DNA from 4 places in the Clostridium pacaense genome. Region 2 is predicted to be linked to each of the others. Evidence: predicted binding sites of a transcription regulator. Region 2 holds the regulator's gene; each other region holds the start of a gene.
The links. Region 2 encodes HrcA, which represses chaperone genes, less so after heat shock. Its sites were predicted from a motif close to TGTTAGCACTCNNNNNNNNNGAGTGCTAACA; they were not measured.
Positions count from the first base shown of each region.

Region 1: clpB (ATP-dependent chaperone ClpB) is a predicted target of HrcA. The motif match lies at 2,325-2,355, and genes of this name have one in related genera.
Region 3: htpG (molecular chaperone HtpG) is a predicted target of HrcA. The motif match lies at 2,559-2,589, and genes of this name have one in related genera.
Region 4: LK536_RS39090 (Hsp20/alpha crystallin family protein) is a predicted target of HrcA. The motif match lies at 2,922-2,952, and genes of this name have one in related genera.

Region 1 is NZ_JAJFEB020000002.1:67,528-72,195, reverse strand. Features, by position in the region: gene LK536_RS33930 (hypothetical protein) at 1-375, shown strand, start outside; gene LK536_RS33925 (purine-nucleoside phosphorylase) at 435-1,268, shown strand; gene LK536_RS33920 (hypothetical protein) at 1,413-2,249, shown strand; gene clpB (ATP-dependent chaperone ClpB) at 2,493-4,668, shown strand, end outside.
Region 2 is NZ_JAJFEB020000005.1:50,638-55,305, reverse strand. Features, by position in the region: gene LK536_RS40225 (SpoIID/LytB domain-containing protein) at 1-70, shown strand, start outside; gene LK536_RS40220 (3D domain-containing protein) at 216-941, opposite strand; gene LK536_RS40215 (3D domain-containing protein) at 1,200-1,829, opposite strand; gene hrcA (heat-inducible transcriptional repressor HrcA) at 2,205-3,257, shown strand; gene grpE (nucleotide exchange factor GrpE) at 3,336-3,917, shown strand; gene dnaK (molecular chaperone DnaK) at 4,005-4,668, shown strand, end outside.
Region 3 is NZ_JAJFEB020000012.1:87,904-92,571, reverse strand. Features, by position in the region: gene LK536_RS48370 (sigma-54 interaction domain-containing protein) at 1-309, shown strand, start outside; gene htpG (molecular chaperone HtpG) at 443-2,455, opposite strand; gene LK536_RS48360 (sigma-70 family RNA polymerase sigma factor) at 2,629-3,858, opposite strand; gene LK536_RS48355 (DUF5721 family protein) at 3,896-4,387, opposite strand; gene LK536_RS48350 (Rpn family recombination-promoting nuclease/putative transposase) at 4,547-4,668, opposite strand, start outside.
Region 4 is NZ_JAJFEB020000004.1:202,039-206,706, forward strand. Features, by position in the region: gene LK536_RS39080 (phospholipase D family protein) at 1-308, opposite strand, end outside; gene LK536_RS39085 (amidohydrolase) at 430-2,088, shown strand; gene LK536_RS39090 (Hsp20/alpha crystallin family protein) at 2,230-2,670, opposite strand; gene LK536_RS39095 (PHP domain-containing protein) at 3,096-3,449, shown strand; gene LK536_RS39100 (GNAT family N-acetyltransferase) at 3,469-4,413, opposite strand; gene LK536_RS39105 (class I SAM-dependent methyltransferase) at 4,453-4,668, opposite strand, start outside.

The sequences.
Region 1 (4,668 bases), on a different contig from region 2:
GGGCAGCTATGCCGCAGGGCAATGGCTGAGGGGCAGAAGCTGGTACGTGATTATGAGATTACATATGAGGGGGAGGTGGCGTATATGGAGCCGGTATCTTATGAGATGGAGATGGCCTACCGTCCGGTGCTGCCCTCCCGGGTATGGCTGGATGAGGAAGGGACGGATACCTTGGCGGGGGAGGTGGCGCAGGAACCTTCAACCACAGGGGAGGGTGGTCCGTTGTGGTACTGGGTCCGCAGCGGTTTTGTGATTACGGTGGGCGCAGGGCTTATTGGTATCTGTGCAGGAGTCCTGGCCCTGGCAGTATCCTGGCTCAGGCAGAGAAAGAAGGAGCAGGACCGGAAATATCTTCCGGACAACATAAGCGGTTGAGGCCCAGGGCAGACATGTGTTATACTTTAGGGAGTGAATAAATGAAAAGGAGAACAGATATGACAAATCCGGTATATGAAAAATTAATGAACTGCTATGCCAGTGTAAAGGACAGGCTTCCTTTCAGGCCCAAGGCAGCCCTTATTCTGGGTTCCGGCCTGGGTGATTATGCGGACCAGGCCGAGGTGGAAGGCGTGATTGATTATCATGATATAGAAGGTTTTCCGGTATCAACGGTAGCCGGACACAAGGGGAGGTTTGTATTTGCACATATTAATGGCGTGCCGGTGGTCATGATGCAGGGCCGCGTCCATTATTATGAGGGGTATCCCATGACGGATGTGGTGCTTCCGGTCAGGCTCATGAAGCTGATGGGAGCGGAAATCCTGTTCCTGACCAATGCCGCGGGCGGGGTCAATCATGACTATGCCGCAGGGGACTTCATGCTAATCAGGGACCAGATTGCCTGCTTTGTACCGTCTCCGCTGATTGGGCAGAACCTGGATGAGCTGGGGCCGAGATTTGCTGATATGAGCCAGATATATGATAACAAGCTGTGCGATGTAATCAGGACAGCCGCCAGGGAGCTGGATATCCGGATTCAGGAGGGAGTCTATGTACAGCTGACAGGACCTGCCTATGAAACGCCCCAGGAGGTAAGGATGTGCAGGATCCTGGGCGGTGATGCAGTGGGCATGAGCACTGCCTGCGAAGCCGTGGCGGCCAACCATATGGGGATGAGGGTATGCGGGATATCCTGTATTACCAACCTGGCATGCGGCATGACGGACACGCCCCTTTCCCACGAAGAGGTTCAGGAAACCTCAGACAGGGTGGCTCCCCTGTTTAAGAAATTAGTGTCAGAATCCATTGGAAGAATGGGAATTCTCTAATATTTTAGGAAAAATTAAAGAAAAAGACATAGTAAAATAGTGTTTTTCGTAGTAATATGTATCGTGAGCGCGGCGGGGGCATTAAGCCGCTGCGCCTCAAAGAAAACGCATCATGTGTCAGCAACAGAAAAGAGGAGATTCATTATGAAAAAACACTATTTAGCAATCGCTGTCCTGGCTATGGCCCTTGGTATGACAGCGTGTTCATCAAAGACAAGTGAGACAACAGCAGATACCACCGCAGCTACCACGGCGGTTGAGACAACAGCAGAAACCGATGCATCCGCTGAGGATGAGGAGGAAGACTACTACTATGGTTTTGTCGGGGAAGTGAATGACAAGGTCATAACCGTTGCGGATGACGAAGGCAAGGAAGTCAGGTTTGACGTGTCAGCGGCCAAGGTAGAGGGAGCAGATGCCATTGGAACAGGTGACGAGGTAGAGGTGGCTTACGGCGGCCAGCTGTCAGAAGACGTTACAAAGGCAAAATCAGTGGATATCATTACCTCCGCTGCTGCAGAAGCAGCTGCAGAGGCTGCCGCGGAGATTGACGAGACTATAAGCGGCACCATTGAGAAGGCAGATGACAAGACCCTGACATTGAAGACAGAAGATGGTACATATACCTTCAACACCATCATTGCCCAGAAGGTGACCAAAGACGGTATCAAGGCCGGTGCAGAGGCTGATGTGACATTCTACGGAGATTTAGAGGATGAGGAAGATAAGCCGGTTGCGACTAAGATCGTGACAGAGGATGCCATGGATACGCCGGAGGCAAAGGTGAACGCCCTTACAGGCAAGGTGGTTGAGGTTAAGACAAATTATGTGGTATTAGAGACTGCAGACCCCGATAATACCCTGTTTACCTTTGTTGGCACGGATGGTATGTTTGATAAGCTGAAGGTTGGCGATACGGCCACGGTTGCCTACGAAGGAACCTTGACTGACAAGTCCATTATGGCTACTGGCCTGAAGTAGGTTAAAAAGGCTTTATGATGATTGAAAATGCTGCCCTGGGAATTTTTTCCGGGACAGCATTTTTTAATCAAAAAAAATTAGCACTCACCCCTTGACAGTGCTAACAACATGTGTTATAGTACGACTAGAACAAAGAAAACCGCAGCACAATTCCGATATCCATCCGCGCAGAGGACAGCAGAAAGTGATTTCTGATTACCTGTTGGTTCTGGGGACGGGGATACGAAGAAAGGGGAATGGGCGATGAATATTAATAAATTCACACAAAAATCAATGGAAGCAGTCCAGAACTGTGAGAAGCTGGCATATGAATATGGAAACCAGCAGATAGACCAGCAGCATCTGCTCTACAGCCTCCTGACCCTGGATGACAGCCTGATTCTGAAGCTGATTACCAAGATGGGGATTCAGGGCGACATGTTTACCAATGAGGCTAAGCAGGCAGTGGAACGCCTTACCAAGGTAAGCGGAGGCGGCCAGCTGTATATCAGCAATGACCTGAATAAGGTACTGATTAACGGCGAGGACGAGGCAAAGGCCATGGGCGATGAATATGTGTCCGTGGAGCATCTGTTCCTGGCCCTGCTGAAACATCCGAATAAGGAAATCAAGGAGCTGATGAAGCTCTATAATATAACCAGGGAGACATTTTTACAGACCCTTTCAACAGTAAGGGGCAATCAGAGGGTGGTTTCGGATAACCCGGAAGCAACGTATGATACCCTTCAGAAGTATGGGTATGACCTGGTGGAACGGGCCAGGGACCAGAAGCTGGATCCTGTCATCGGCCGCGACAGCGAGATAAGGAACGTGGTACGTATCCTGTCCCGTAAGACTAAGAACAACCCGGTTTTAATCGGTGAACCCGGCGTGGGCAAGACCGCTGTGGTGGAGGGCCTGGCCCAGCGTATTGTGGGCGGCGACGTGCCGGACGGCCTTAAGGATAAGAAACTGTTTGCCCTTGATATGGGCGCCCTGGTGGCCGGCGCCAAGTACAGGGGCGAGTTTGAGGAACGTCTGAAGGCAGTGCTGGAGGAAGTGAAGAAGAGCGACGGACAGATCATCCTGTTCATTGATGAACTCCATACCATTGTAGGAGCCGGCAAGACAGAAGGCTCCATGGATGCAGGCAATATGCTAAAGCCCATGCTGGCCAGGGGCGAGCTGCACTGCATCGGAGCCACCACCCTCAATGAATACAGGCAGTATATTGAAAAGGATGCTGCCCTGGAACGCCGGTTCCAGCCGGTGCTGGTGGATGAACCTACGGTGGAGGATACCATTTCCATCCTTAGGGGGCTTAAGGAGCGCTATGAAGTATTCCATGGCGTTAAGATAACAGACTCAGCGCTGGTCAGCGCGGCAACCTTGTCGGACCGTTATATATCCGACCGCTTCCTGCCGGATAAGGCCATTGACCTTGTGGATGAGGCCTGTGCCATGATTAAGACAGAGCTGGACACCATGCCCGCTGAACTGGATGAGATGTCCAGGAAGATCATGCAGATGGAGATTGAGGAAGCTGCCCTTAAGAAAGAGACGGACCGTTTGAGCCAGGACCGTCTGGCTGATCTGCAGAAGGAGCTGGCTGAACTGCACGATGATTTTGCAGCAAGGAAGGCACAGTGGGAGAATGAGAAGGCCAGCGTGGACCGTCTCAGCAGCCTGAGGGAAGAGATTGAGGCGGTTAACCGGGACATCCAGGACGCCAAGCAGCGCTATGACCTTAACAAGGCCGCGGAACTGCAGTACGGCAGGCTGCCCCAGCTTCAGAAGGAACTGGAAGCAGAGGAGGAGCGGGTTAAGAACGAGGACCTGAGCCTTGTGCATGAAAGCGTGACCGAGGACGAGATTGCCAAGATTGTCTCCAGATGGACCGGGGTCCCGGTGTCCAAACTGACGGAAAGCGAGAGAAGCAAGACCCTGCACATGGATGAGGTCCTTCATGAGCGTGTGGTCGGCCAGGATGAAGGCGTGGAAAAGGTGACGGAATCCATCATCCGTTCCAAGGCCGGAATCAAAGACCCATCAAAGCCAATCGGCTCCTTCCTGTTCTTAGGACCCACCGGTGTTGGTAAGACGGAACTGGCAAAGGCGCTGGCAGAGGCATTGTTTGATGATGAATCCAACATGGTGCGTATCGATATGAGTGAGTACATGGAGAAGCACTCCGTGGCACGTCTGATTGGTGCGCCTCCTGGATATGTGGGATATGATGAGGGCGGACAGCTGACAGAGGCAGTGCGGCGCAAGCCATACAGCGTGGTACTGTTTGATGAGGTGGAGAAAGCCCACCCGGATGTATTCAACGTACTGCTCCAGGTCCTGGATGACGGACGTATCACGGATTCACAGGGCAGGACCGTGGACTTTAAGAACACGATCATCATCCTGACCTCCAATATAGGGTCCCAGTACC
Region 2 (4,668 bases):
AGGAAAGGACTATGAATCCATCCTGAAGTTCTTTTACAGTGGGACGGAACTCCGGGAAATTGGCGGATAGGACCTGGATAGGAATGCAGTCCTGATATGAAACGGGGCGGATGACAGCGGATGGGCTATTCCATATGGCCCTGTCCGCTGCCATCCGCCCCGTTTTTTAAAGGACGCAGCACTTAGAATTCAATCATCACGTTATATCTTATTGTCTATCCCTGGACCAGGAATACCTCGGCGTTCTGCATTCCATGCTGTCTTGTCTCAGCGTGTGTATTGAAGAAAATATCGATGTGGTTGCCTTTCACAGCGCCCCCGCGGTCCTCAGCCGTATAGACAACACCGTTAATCATGACCTTTGAGCCGTAAGGGATGACCCTTGGGTCTACTGCGATGGTGTGTCCGGCAGTGGCAACGGCGCCGGTACATGTATGGCGTCCCCAGCCCTCGGAACAGGCGCGGCAGGGACAGTAGCCGGTGGTTTTAAAGACCCCAAGGGGTATCAGCCCCTGTCCGTCAGCAGCGCTTCCTGTCTGGGCATCCCCGCTGCCGTTGGTGTATGTCCTGGGATTGGGGAAGCTTCGGCCCCCCACGGTTCCCTCTACCAGGTATATGCCGTCCGGATAAGCGCTCCAGTCCACATTGATGGTGAAGCCGTGGCATCCATTGCCCCGGTTTTCCTTATAAAGCGCTTCCCTGTATTCCCCGGCGGATATGCGCTGGGAAAATACTTCCTCACCTGTATTTTTATTCTTGATGGTTATCATTACGTTTAACGCGTCATCAGGGGAATCGCTGTCGTATGCCCAGCCGCTGATGGTGGTGCTGTCAACTGTCTCAAAACGTCCTTTGGATACAGCTGCAAATGCCGTGACGGCAGAAGCTGCAAGTAAGCTGATGGTAAGAATGGTTCCGGTTAATAAGTGTCTGAATTTCATTTATTTGTTACCTCCTATTGCTCATTTAATATTCAAAATAGTTTCTTAACATATTAATAAATTATATGTAATACTTTTGTAATATATGAGCAATAAACAAGGTTTTATCATAATTTTCCTGTATTGTCAAGGAAATATATGGAAATAAAGGAAATTTCATGGATATGTAACCGGAAAATCCTGTGCCCAGGGCAAAAAAGAAAAGCCGCCAGCCTTTGATGCTGGTGGCTTTCAAAATGTCCGTATGTAGCGGGAAAATCAGTCTTCCATTAAAAATACTTCTGCGGTATAGGTACCTTTGGCAAGCGCTTCCTCGTGGCTGCCGTAAAAAATATCAAGAATGTTACCCTTGACAGAAGAACCCTTATCCTCAACCGTATAGACGGTTCCGTCAATCTTCAGCCTGGTGCCGAGCGGAAATTGGTCCAAATCCGCGGAAATGGTGTGGTTAGGCGTGGGAACCGTGCCGGAATAGGTAAGCCCGTGTCCGCCCGAACACTTATCGCATCCGCAGTAACCGGTGATGGTGAACCTGCCAAGGGAGGTTTCCGTGGAAACAGGCGGTTCTTCCTTCTTCCTGGCACCGGGACCCGCGTCCACGTATTCTTCTTCTGAACCGCGGCTGGTCCTGTCCTTATGGGAGGTCCTGGTCCCTGCGGTATCCTGCGCAGAACCATGTTCCGTGTCCCTGTCCGGGAATCCGTTCTCAACAACTGTCACGTCCTTGCCCACTGACGCAGACGTGGTCCCATCTTTGCCGGCAGCCTCATCCTTCATTACCGCCACATCCGTATGGGATGTTTCTTCTGCATAAGCTGGCAAGGAAGCTGCCAGGCATAAGACGGCAGCAGCCGCGGCCAGGACGGTTTTTCTTATGGTATTGTGCATATATTTACCTCGCAATATTAACAGATTGTTCTGGTTCCATATGACTATATTATATGTATATTTCATTATATTACAAAACTATTAATTGTCAAGCTGAAATCATTAAACAAGTGTTACATATTCATAAAAAGTGGGGAATATTTTACATATTTTTGCAAGAAAATTGTTAAAAGTGGGAGATAAAATCAAATATATAGGTATTTTTCAGGAGGGGGACTACATCATCTATGTCCTGTGAAACTGGAAAAATAAATTATAATAAAAGAATTTGGATTTATCTCTTGACAAATTCACTCAGAAGGAATATATTATGGAATGTAGATGTTAGCACTCCTCGAAACCGAGTGCTAATAATTCGGAAAGGAAGGTGGACAGATGCCGGTGGATACGTTCCTGGATGACAGGAAGATGACCATATTAAAGGCGATTATCAAAACGTATCTGGAAACAGGGGAACCCGTGGGTTCCAGGACCATTTCCAAGTATTCGGATTTAAAACTCAGTTCTGCCACCATCCGCAACGAGATGTCGGATCTGGAAGAGATGGGTTATATCATACAGCCCCATACATCTGCGGGCCGTATTCCTTCTGATAAGGGATACCGGTTTTACGTGGACCAGATCATGTTGGAGAAGGACAGCGAGGTAACGGAGCTTAAGGAGATGATGGTCCAGAAGGTTGATAAACTGGAACTGGTCCTCAAGAAGATGGCCCAGGTACTTGCCTCCAACACCAACTACGCAGCCATGATAAGCGGCCCAAGTTACCACAAGACCAAGCTTAAGTTCATCCAGCTATCCAAGGTGGAGAAGAATAAAATGCTGGTGGTAGTGGTGGTGGAAGGAAACATCATCAAGAATACCATGGTGGATGTGTCCGATGAGCTGACCGATGATGAGCTGCTGAACCTGAACATCCTGTTGAACAGCAGTCTGAACGGACTGACCATTGAAGAGATTAATCTGGATATCATCAGTAAGCTGAAGGTTGACGCGGGCATCCACAGCCAGGTAGTGGACCTGGTGCTTAATGAGGTGGCGGAAGCCATCCGGGCAGGCGGGGAAGACCTGCAGATATATACCAGCGGAGCAACCAACATTTTCAAGTATCCCGAACTGACGGAAGGTGAGAGGGCCAGCCAGCTAATCGGTACATTGGAACATCAGGAAGTGCTGCAGGAGTTTGTGTCTGAAGTCAATGCAGGCGTGGAAGGCGATGCGGGCATACAGGTTTACATTGGCGATGAAAGCCCGGTACAGTCCATGAAGGACTGCAGCGTGGTGACTGCCAATTATGACCTGGGCGGAGGCCTTAGGGGAACCATCGGAATCATCGGCCCCAAGCGCATGGATTACGAGAAGGTGTTAGGCACCCTGCGTACCCTTATGAATCAGCTGGATACGGCATTTAAAAAAGATGAAAGGTGATAAGCTGTGAGTGAAGATATGAAGGACGAAGAGTTAAAAAAAGAAGCAGGAGCCAAAGAAGCAGGGCAGGAAGAAGTGATGGCTGGGAACGGGCAGGCGGCCCCTGAGGACGCAGAGGATGCGGTCCGGCAGGAAGAAGGAACTTTGGAGGAGGCTTCAGAGGATACTGAAGAGGCTGCTTCTGCCAAGGAAGAAAAAAAGAGCTTTTTCAAAAAGAAGAAGGACCCAAGGGATGAGAAAATAGAGGAGCTTACGGACCGGGTAAAACGCCAGATGGCGGAATTTGAGAATTTCCGCAAGAGAAGCGAAAAGGAAAAGTCCACCATGTACGAGATGGGGGCCAGGGATATCATTGAACGTATGCTTCCCGTGATTGACAATTTTGAGAGAGGTTTAGCTACCGTACCCGAGGATGAAAAGGGCAGCCCCATTGCCGAGGGTATGGAGAAGATATATAAGCAGTTCCAGAAGACGCTGGAGGAAGCAGGCGTGAAGGCGATTGAAGCCGTGGGCCAGGAGTTTGACCCCAACTTCCACAATGCGGTGATGCATGTGGATGATGACAGCCTGGGCGAGAACATTGTGGCAGAGGAATTACAGAAGGGCTACATGTACAGGGAAAGCGTTGTAAGGCACAGCATGGTAAAAGTTGCTAACTAAGGCATTAGGCACCTGACCGGGTTTACGGACTTTGTTGGGTGGAACATATAATACATGAATAAACCAAATAATCAGGAGGAAAAAACTATGAGCAAGATTATCGGTATTGATTTAGGTACGACAAATAGCTGTGTTGCTGTTATGGAAGGCGGAAAGCCAACCGTTATCGCCAATGCAGAAGGCGTAAGGACCACACCATCTGTTGTGGCTTTTACAAAGACAGGAGAGAGGCTGATCGGTGAGCCGGCAAAGCGTCAGGCAGTTACCAATGCTGACAAGACCATCTCATCCATCAAGCGTCACATGGGAACAGACTACAGGGTAGATATTGACAGCAAGAAGTACACCCCGCAGGAAATCTCCGCCATGATCCTCCAGAAGCTGAAAGCCGATGCTGAGAGCTACCTGGGCGAGTCCGTAACCGAGGCTGTCATCACGGTTCCTGCATATTTCAATGATGCACAGCGTCAGGCAACCAAGGACGCAGGTAAGATTGCGGGCCTGGATGTAAAGCGTATCATCAACGAGCCGACAGCCGCTGCACTGGCTTATGGACTGGACAATGAAAAAGAGCAGAAAATCATGGTATACGACCTGGGCGGCGGTACATTTGATGTTTCCATCATTGAAATCGGCGACGGTGTAATTGAAGTTCTGTCCACCAACGGCGATACACGTCTGGGCGGCGATGATTTTGATAATGCAATTACCAACTGGATGATTGCTGAGTTCAAGAAAGCAGAGGGCGTGG
Region 3 (4,668 bases), on a different contig from region 2:
GACTTCCTGATGGATCAGGAGTGGCTGGGCAATATCCGGGAGATACAGAATTTCATGGAAAAGCTTTACGTACTGGAGGATGCGTCCGAGATAACAGGTCCCCTTCTGAAAGAGAACTACCGTTTTTCCCACAGCCCGGCCCCCCGGATATCCCAGGAACCGGAGTTCAAGTCCTTAAAACAGGCGGTTGCCGAGTTTGAAAAAACGTATATCACGGAGGTCCTGCGTCATACCCAGGATATGGATGAGGCTGCGCGGATCCTTGGCATGGACCGGGCAGCCCTGAACCATAGGCTAAAGGATATATGATGCAGGCCAGATCCTCCTCACCATAAAACAGGAATGCCTGAGGTTCCGGACAGCGGTCCGGACCTACAGGCATTCCTGTTATGTCATCTATATTACATTTGCTAAGATTACCGGTTCAGCCGAAATCCCATAATCATGATTCTTTCTTCTCCCCAGCCATGATCAGCATGATTTCATTGCTGCGGTTCACGAATTTAGTCATACGCTCCGGCGCCAGCGGCCCGTGGCCCAGACTTGCCAGGTCATAAAGCTGCTCGCAGATCTTACCTGTGTTTTCGCCTTCCTTGTTGTTCAGCACATACTGTACCAGGGGATGGTTGGCGTTGAGCACCAGTGTCTCTCCCGTGCCGCCGAACATGCCCATGTCCATGCCTCCCATGCTGTACATCTTCATCATATCCTGCATACGGCGGGTTTCCTCGGACACGGTAATCATGGAAGCCACGCCTGCGTTCTTCATCTTTTCTACCTTGATGTCCAGCTTGTCATTGCCAAGGGCTTTCTTAAACAGTTCCGTCAGTTCATCGGAAGTCTTCTTGAATTCTTCGTCATCCTCCTTGACCTCTTCCTTGAACGCAGCGTTCAGGTCCGTATCAATGCGCAGGAACTTAAGCCCTTCCTTCTTCTGCTCCACATGGCTGATGAAAGGATTGTCAATGGCAGCAGGCATGATGACAGCGTCAATGCCTTCCTCCCTGAACATGTTGATATACTGGCTCTGTTCCTTTTCATTGGTCACATAGAACACCGTATTCTCATGCTTTTCCTTGTTCTCATCCAGGCAGTCCTGAAGGGTAAGGTATTTGCCCTCAAGATTCTTATAAAGGATATAATCCCCCATTTTCTCAGAGAACTTTTCATCCTTGATATAACCGAACTTGATGAATGGCGCGATATCATCCCAGTACTTCTCATAGTTCTCGCGGTCCGTCTTGCACATGCCGGAAAGCTTGTCAGCCACCTTCTTGGTAATGTAATCAGAAATCTTCTTTACAAAACCATCGTTCTGCAGCGCGCTTCTGGATACGTTAAGGGGCAGGTCCGGACAGTCGATGACGCCCTTTAACAGCATCAGGAACTCAGGAATCACTTCCTTGATATTGTCCGCAATGAATACCTGGCTGTTGTAAAGCTTGATGGTTCCCTCCAGGCTGTCATATTCCATGTTAATCTTGGGGAAATACAGGATTCCCTTTAAGTTGAACGGATAATCCATGTTCAGGTGGATCCAGAACAGCGGTTCCTTGTAATCCCTGAATACCTTGCGGTAGAAATCCTTATAATCGTCCTCGCTGCACTCATTGGGATGCTTGTTCCACAGCGGGTTTGTATCATTTAACGCCACCGGGCGCTTTAAGATCTTATATTTTTCCCTGGAAGGCTCTATCTCAACGGTTTCCTTGGTGCCGTCCTCATTCTCCTTCTCCTCGGTCTTTGCCGGCTCAATCACGGTCTCCACAACCGTATCCTTGTCCTTAAGCTCATCCTTCTCAATGGTCTCATACTGAGGTTCTGCCGTCTCATTGTCCAGGAAGATATTCACCGGCATGAACGCACAGTACTTTTCAATCACTTCCCTTGCCCTGTATTCATTACAGAACTCGGTGCTGTCCTCATTGAGGTAAAGGGTGATGGTGGTACCCACCTCAGCCTTGTCCCCTTCGCCCATCTCGAACTCAATGCCGCCCTCTGATTCCCAGTGCACGGGCTTTGCATCCTTTGCGTAGGAAAGGGAGTCAATGGACACCTTGTCTGAAACCATGAACGCGGAATAGAAGCCCAGACCAAAATGGCCGATGATCTGGTCCTCATTTGCCTTGTCCTTATACTTCTCCATGAAGTCCTGGACACCGGAAAACGCAATCTGGTTAATATACTTGTCAATCTCATCCTCAGTCATGCCCAGACCGTTATCCGTAATCTTAATGGTCTTGTCCGTCGGATTGACACTTACCTGGATCTTGTACTCCACATCCTCGGGTCTCTCATATTCACCCATCAGTTCCAGCTTCTTAAGCTTGGTAATCGCATCAGAACCATTGCTGATAAGCTCCCTGTAAAAAATATCATGGTCAGAATACAGCCATTTCTTGATTACCGGGAAAATGTTCTCGCTTGTAATTGATAAACTGCCTTTCTTTGCCATCTCGTATCCGCCTCTTTCTTTCTATCATTGTGTTTCTTCTTAAATTTACATGTTTACTCACAAACTACATTTTAGTACCTGCAGGGGAAAATGTCAATAAAAAAATTAGCACTCATTTTTATTGAGTGCTAATAATTCTGTGGAAATGTATATCACATCAGCCTTTTCCCCTGTCATCCCGGCAGGAAATCCCTGATTTTCCTGCTCTTGGACGGGTTGCGCAGCTTCCTTAAGGCCGCTGTCTCTATCTGGCGGATTCTCTCCCTGGTCACGTTAAAGCGCCTGCCCACCTCCTCCAGCGTAAGGGGATGGCCTGTCTCCAGTCCGAACCGCAGGATGATGACCTCCCGTTCCCTTGGATTAAGCCCCTGCAGCATGGCGTCAATCTCTTCCCGAAGCAGGAAGCTCTCCGCCTTGTCTTCCGTGGAGGCATTGGCATCATCCGCCACAAAATCCCCCAGGTTGGAGCCCTCCTCATCTCCCACCGGAGTCTCCAGGGATACCGTGTCCCCGGATGCCTGTATCAGCTCCGTAACCCGCTTTTCCGGCATTCCTACTTCTTCTGCGATTTCCTCCGTGGATGGTTCCCGTCCCAGCCTTACGGAGAGACTGCGCTGGGCCCTCCGGATCTTGTTCACCGCCTCAACCATATGGACCGGAAGCCGTATGGTCCTGGACTGGTCTGCCAGGGACCTGGTAATGGACTGTTTCACCCACCAGGTTGCGTAGGTGCTGAGACGGTATCCCTTGGAATAATCAAACTTCTCCACTGCCTTCATAAGTCCCAGGTTGCCCTCCTGGACCAGATCTAAAAAGCCCATTCCACGTCCCGTATACCGCTTTGCAATGCTCACCACCAGACGCAGGTTGGCCTCTACCAGCTGCCGTCCCGCCTCTGCGTCCCCCTCGGACTTGCGCCTTGCCAGGTCCGTCTCTTCTTCCGGGGTCAGAAGGGAAATGGATCCGATTTCCTTCAGATATTCCCGAATCGGGTCAGCGGTGGAAACCCCGTCCAGGATCCGCTCTGACCGGTATTCATCCAGTTCCTCCTCCCCGCTTTCCTCACTGCCTCCAAGGCCCCCTAAACCGCCCTCATCCAAATCATCCGAATCACTGTCCCTGAACTTCCAGCGGAAGTCCTCCTTGACCATCCCCCCGTCCTCCAGGGCCAGGTCATCCTCCAGGATCAGGTCGCTGTCAGGCAGGGTTTCCTCCCCCTCCTCCGGCACCTGAATCTGGACGCCTTTCCGTTCCAGCTTGCGGTAAACGTCCTCCATCTCCTCCGGCGTCACCTGAAGTTCTTTAAATGCATCCAGCACCTCCGTCATCTCCAGGCGGTTTTCCCTGGATGCGGCCAATGCAGCCAGCTGTTCCAGCTTACGAGACAATTCCATTTTATCCATACGTTGCCCTCCCCCCTCATATGGGACCTGCCTTACCTCAAGTGCACACTATCTCATGGGAACGCATAAAGGCCTTTACCGCATTATCCCACTCTGTTTCCAGTGTCTTGTCCAGGGTAAAAAAGTTCAGCGAAGTTCCCGTTATACAATATAATGCTCCGTCTTCGTAACGGATATTCAGATACAATCCCTGAATCTGGCTGCCATCTATTCCCGTGCCCAGGGAGGATGCAAACTTTTCCACATCCCGCGGGGCAAGGGATAACACGATATGGAAGCTTCCGGGAAGTTTTTTTCCTTTAATCAGGGAAAAGCAGAGAGGCTTTAACATTTTCCAGGAGGAAAAATCCTCAATCCGGTTCTCCTCCAGCTCCTCCTGGGTATAATATCCCTGTCTGACATGACCGTCAATCGTAAAACTGTTATAGGTGATAATGTTGATTTCCTTTACAAGAAACCGGTCAAAGTCCTCTTTTACAAACAGCTTGGATGTAAATGACCTGACATCTTCTACTTTTAATGCAACCATAGCCCTCTCCCGCACCGCAGCCAACCGCAGTTTTCCAAATTCTTACTCAATTATACAGTTTTTGCCTATTTCCGTCAAATAAAAACTGATGTGGCATTTATCAAAAAAACAGCTCCTCATGAGCCTTTTCATGAAAAGCTGTCTTGGGGTCTGTTATTGTCATAAACCGAATTCATCAAATAATTTTTCCTGAAGTCCTTTATCATGAATCATTCTGCCTATATCATCGGAACGGCAGTTTTCAAGCAGGATCTGTATCAGCCGGTTTACCCTCTGTTCTC
Region 4 (4,668 bases), on a different contig from region 2:
ATGACTGCCATGATGTCCCTGGGACTTTCGCCGTCCCTGAAATCAAAGGTGGACAGTATGATCCGTTCCTTTGCCAGGCTCATGAGGCACATCCTTTCATCCCATGCGCTTTGGTTCGTCTCCAGGATCATGGCCCTGTCACAGCCGGTTCCATCCTGATAGAAGTCTGAGGCAGAAGTATTGGCTTTCGTTATCCCGGAAACCGGTTTATAATGATAAAAGGGCGCGGTTGCGCCGATGACCAGATAAAGGAATACAAATAGCAGGACGGTCAGGACCCTGTGTTTTTTAATCCATTTGACAATCATAAGGAACTCCTTTTGTGAGCATACTTTAAACAAATGGGAATCAATCTATAGGGTAATATACTAAGAATGGATAAGAAAGTCAAATCATTTAAAACACATGATTGGGAAGGGAGAGCAGTATATGGGACAGACACTTTATCATAACGGGACCATACTGACCATGGAGGACCAAAAGCCGTGTGTGGGTGCGGTACTCACTGGGAATGGGAGGATTCTTGGCGTCGGGGACTACCAATCTTTGAAGGAGATGGCGCAGCCGGGAGTCCAGATGGCAGATTTACAGGGAAATGTGATGCTGCCCGGATTCATTGACCCCCACAGCCATTTTACGGCCTGCGCCAGCCAGACCATGGAGGTGGATTTAAGCCATGCCCGGGATTTTGAGGAAATCATCCAGTGTATCCAGGCATTTATAAGGGAGCAGAAGATACCGGAAGGCAGGTGGATCCAGGCGGCAGGATATGACCACAACAGCCTAGGGGAAGGAACCCATCCAAGGAGGAAGGTGCTGGACAAGGCAAGTCCCAGGAACCCGTTGATTGTAAAGCATCAGTCAGGCCATATGGGCGTATTCAACACCATGGCATTAAACCAGCTGGAAGTGGATGCACAGACCCGGTCCCCCCAGGGCGGCCTTATTGAAAAGGAGGATGGGATTCCCACCGGATATATGGAGGAAAGGGCATTCCTGGAGTACCAGGACAAGGTTCCCATGCCGTCGCCCGAGGAGTTCCTGAAGGCTTATGGCCGCGCCCAGGAGCTGTATGCATCCAACGGCATCACCACGGTCCAGGAAGGAATGCTGCCTGCAAAGCTTCTGCCCCTGTACCGGATGCTGGAGGGGGCCGGCCTGCTGAAACTGGACCTGGTGGCATATGCCGATATCCGGGAAAGCGATGCGGTGGCGGAAGCGATGAAGGATTATGTAAAATGCTACAGGAACCATATAAAACTTGGCGGCTATAAAATGTTCCTGGACGGCTCCCCACAGGGCAGGACAGCCTGGATGCGGGAACCCTATGAGCAGGTAGAGGGATGGAACCAGCCGGCTGATTATAAAGGATACGGCACGCTTTCCGATGAGGAGGTATTAGCCGGTATCATGAAAGCAGAACAGGATGACATGCAGCTGCTGGCCCACTGTAACGGCGACATGGCCTGCGGACAGTATTTGAACCAGCTGGAGGCCGCGTACAGGATTTTGGGGGAGAAGAAGGGCAATACATCTTATCCAGGGGATATCCGTCCCGTCATGATCCACGCGCAGCTCCTTTCGCCGGACCAGCTTCCCAAGGTAAAGGAATTAAAGGTAATCCCTTCATTTTTCCTGGCCCATGTGTATCACTGGGGCGATGTGCATGTCCGCAATTTCGGCATCAAAAGGGCCAGCCATATAAGCCCGGCAGGATTGGCCTTGAAGGAGGGAATCCTATTTACCCTGCATCAGGACAGCCCGGTCATCCGCCCGGATATGCTGGAAACCCTCTGGTGCGCCGTGAACAGGGAGACAAAGGGCGGCATGGTCCTTGGCAGGGAGGAATGCCTGCCTGTATGGGAAGCATTAAAGGCCCTGACCATAAACGGAGCGTATCAGTATTTTGAGGAAAATGAAAAAGGCTCCATTGTCAATGGGAAAGTGGCTGATTTTGTAATCCTTGACAGGAATCCCATGTCCGTGGATCCGGAGGCCATAAGGGATATCCGGGTATTGGCTACAATCAAGGAGGACAGGCTGATATGGAAGAGGCAGATGCAGGGGATGGATGGGCATGCAGAATGACATGGCGTGATTATCACAGAATGCAGGATGCCGCCAGGGTTGGGGGACCCGGCGGCATCCTGCATGACATATGATATATATGAAAAGGGAGTGGTGGTAAATAAGTGGAACGGTTTAGTACAGGCTGTACGGTAAGTCATATTACAGGATATCAATATACTTTGGCGTATCTTCCACCTTAGGGCTGTCCTTTGGTACCTGAAGCTTCAGGATGCCGTTTTCAAACCCGGCCTTGATATCCTCCTGTCGGATCTGTTCTCCCACAAAGAAGGATCTCTTGCAGGAGCTGGTGTAGCGTTCCCTATGGATAACAGTACCACGCTCGTCCTTGTTTTCAGCGGAGTTATTGGATTCAGCCGTAATGGTGAGATAGCCGTCCTTTAATTCTGCCTTGATATCTTCTTTCTTAAATCCGGGAAGTTCAATCTCCATAAGGTAGTTTCCATCTTTTTCCATTATATCGGTACGCATGATGGGAAGCTTCTTGCTGTCACTGCCCTTTTCGGTGGAACCGCTGAAAAATGGGTCATTGAAAAATTCATCAAATAAATTAAGTCCATAGTTTCTTCTTGGGATTAACATCATGATCATATCCTCCTTAAATATATTGTTTCAATCCACGCTCGGTATATTGTCGAAGTGCGACTGCATCCTACGTAGATGCGTGGTTGACCTCATGGCAGTGGGGGATACCGATTACTCTCTGCCCGACACTGCCGTTAAGTTTGTTTTTGGCAATTCATTTCACCACCTTAGAGGATGGGAGAATCCTTGCTAATATTTGTTAAACTGTTTGAGTTGTTTTATTTTTCATAACTGTATTATAGCACGATTGTTAGCACTGTCAAGAGGTGAGTGCTAATTTTTTATTAAAAAAGTGTGAAGCCTGATTTTGGGGTTTGATTTTGGGTTTTATATAAAATGGTAAATCAACAAAGGATATGGTATAATGGAATCCCAAAAACAACCGTGATATTGTTATGTTTTGTGCAGAGGAGGTTTGCGCTATGGTAGATGGCCACATTCATATTGAACGGGGCAGATACACGCTTGAATGGATAGGGCGTTTTGCAGATGAGGGCCTTGAGCATGGACTTGATGAAATATGGCTTCTTGAGCATTGTTACCGTTTTCGCGAATTTGTTCCTATGTATGATTCCGTATGCGCATACAGCGGATATGTCAATCAATGGTTTCATAGACAGGCGGGGGTGCTGGGGCTGGATGATTATTTGAGGCTTATCCATGATGTCAGGGAAAATGCATTTCCAATCAAAATCATCACTGTTTCGGATGCACATTGCCCGGAAGATGTGGGCTGGAAAATCCCGGAACTAAACAGGCTTATTGCTGAAGCATAGATTGAGGGTCTGTTTCCGTTTAAAAATCATTGGGAGTCTCCCGCCAGAACAATCCTTCCGACTGAGCCAGGGGTTTTAGGATTTCCTGTACCCTGCTGCTTGGATGGTATACGGTCATATGGAGGGAGCTGCCTTCCAGGCAGATTAAGGTCTGCTCCTGTGCAAGAAGCAGGCCCAGTCCTCCCTTGCTGTTTTTCACGGCGTGACGCACTGCTTTTTCCAGCCTTGCAGCGGATATGCCGCTGTGCCAGCCCTCTGTGTGCATGTCTATATCAAAGTAACAGTGCAGCTTTACCAGAATGCGTGCCAATTTACGGGCAAGACGTTTGGATTCACCGTTCTTAAGGAACCAGCTTTCTGTTTCCAGATATACGCTGCTCCGGTCAGCCGGAACCTGTGCCGGGAATACATCAATCACGGCATAAGGCTTCTGTAAAAGTCCCTCCATCAGGGAGTCCCTTTGCCTGTCCGGCGTTTTCCAGAATTCTTTAAACTCCTTTTCTGTTATGGTTCCCCCTGCAATCAGAAGTTCATATGTCACGCCGCGCCAGCGGTAGGTGATGCCGGATCCGGTGTACCCGTTCTTCAGATAAAAATTCCGGCGCATCAGGCGCTGGCCGTGGTTGTCCGCATGCCTGTCCACGGCCTCGATGTCCAGGATGATGCGGTTATCAGGTTTCATGCTGCGGATGGCCTGAAGCGCCATGGTGCCGTAGCCTTGGCCCCTTAAGGATTCCTCAACCGCCAGGAACAGGATGTTGGTAAGGTCCCCAAAGGTCAGCAGATAGAAAAATCCGCAGAATGCATCATCCTCGTAAAATGCAATGAAGTCCCCGTTTCCCTGGTGACCGTTTTCCAGATAACGGATAGGAACACGTTCCTTTGCTGGAAATGCAGTTTCATATAGTCTTTTTACGCTTGGATAATCTTTGTGGCCTGCTGTCATTGTTTCTGTCCTGAACATGATTTTCCCCCTGTCTTCTATTAAAATCGGTTTCCTTAGTCAATAGGTCTGGTGGATGTTCCACAGCAGCCGCCCATAGGTAAACAGGGAGCTTTCATGGAGATTGCCCTCTGTGTCGGCGTGCATTTCCATCCAGTGGTATATCTTATCAATCGCATCGCTGGTCCGTTCCTTTTCCGGCAGTATGATGGAGGCGGATATCTCTGCGAATTCCCTGCTGGCCGGGCGTTCATTTTCCTTGACCTGCTGGTAATA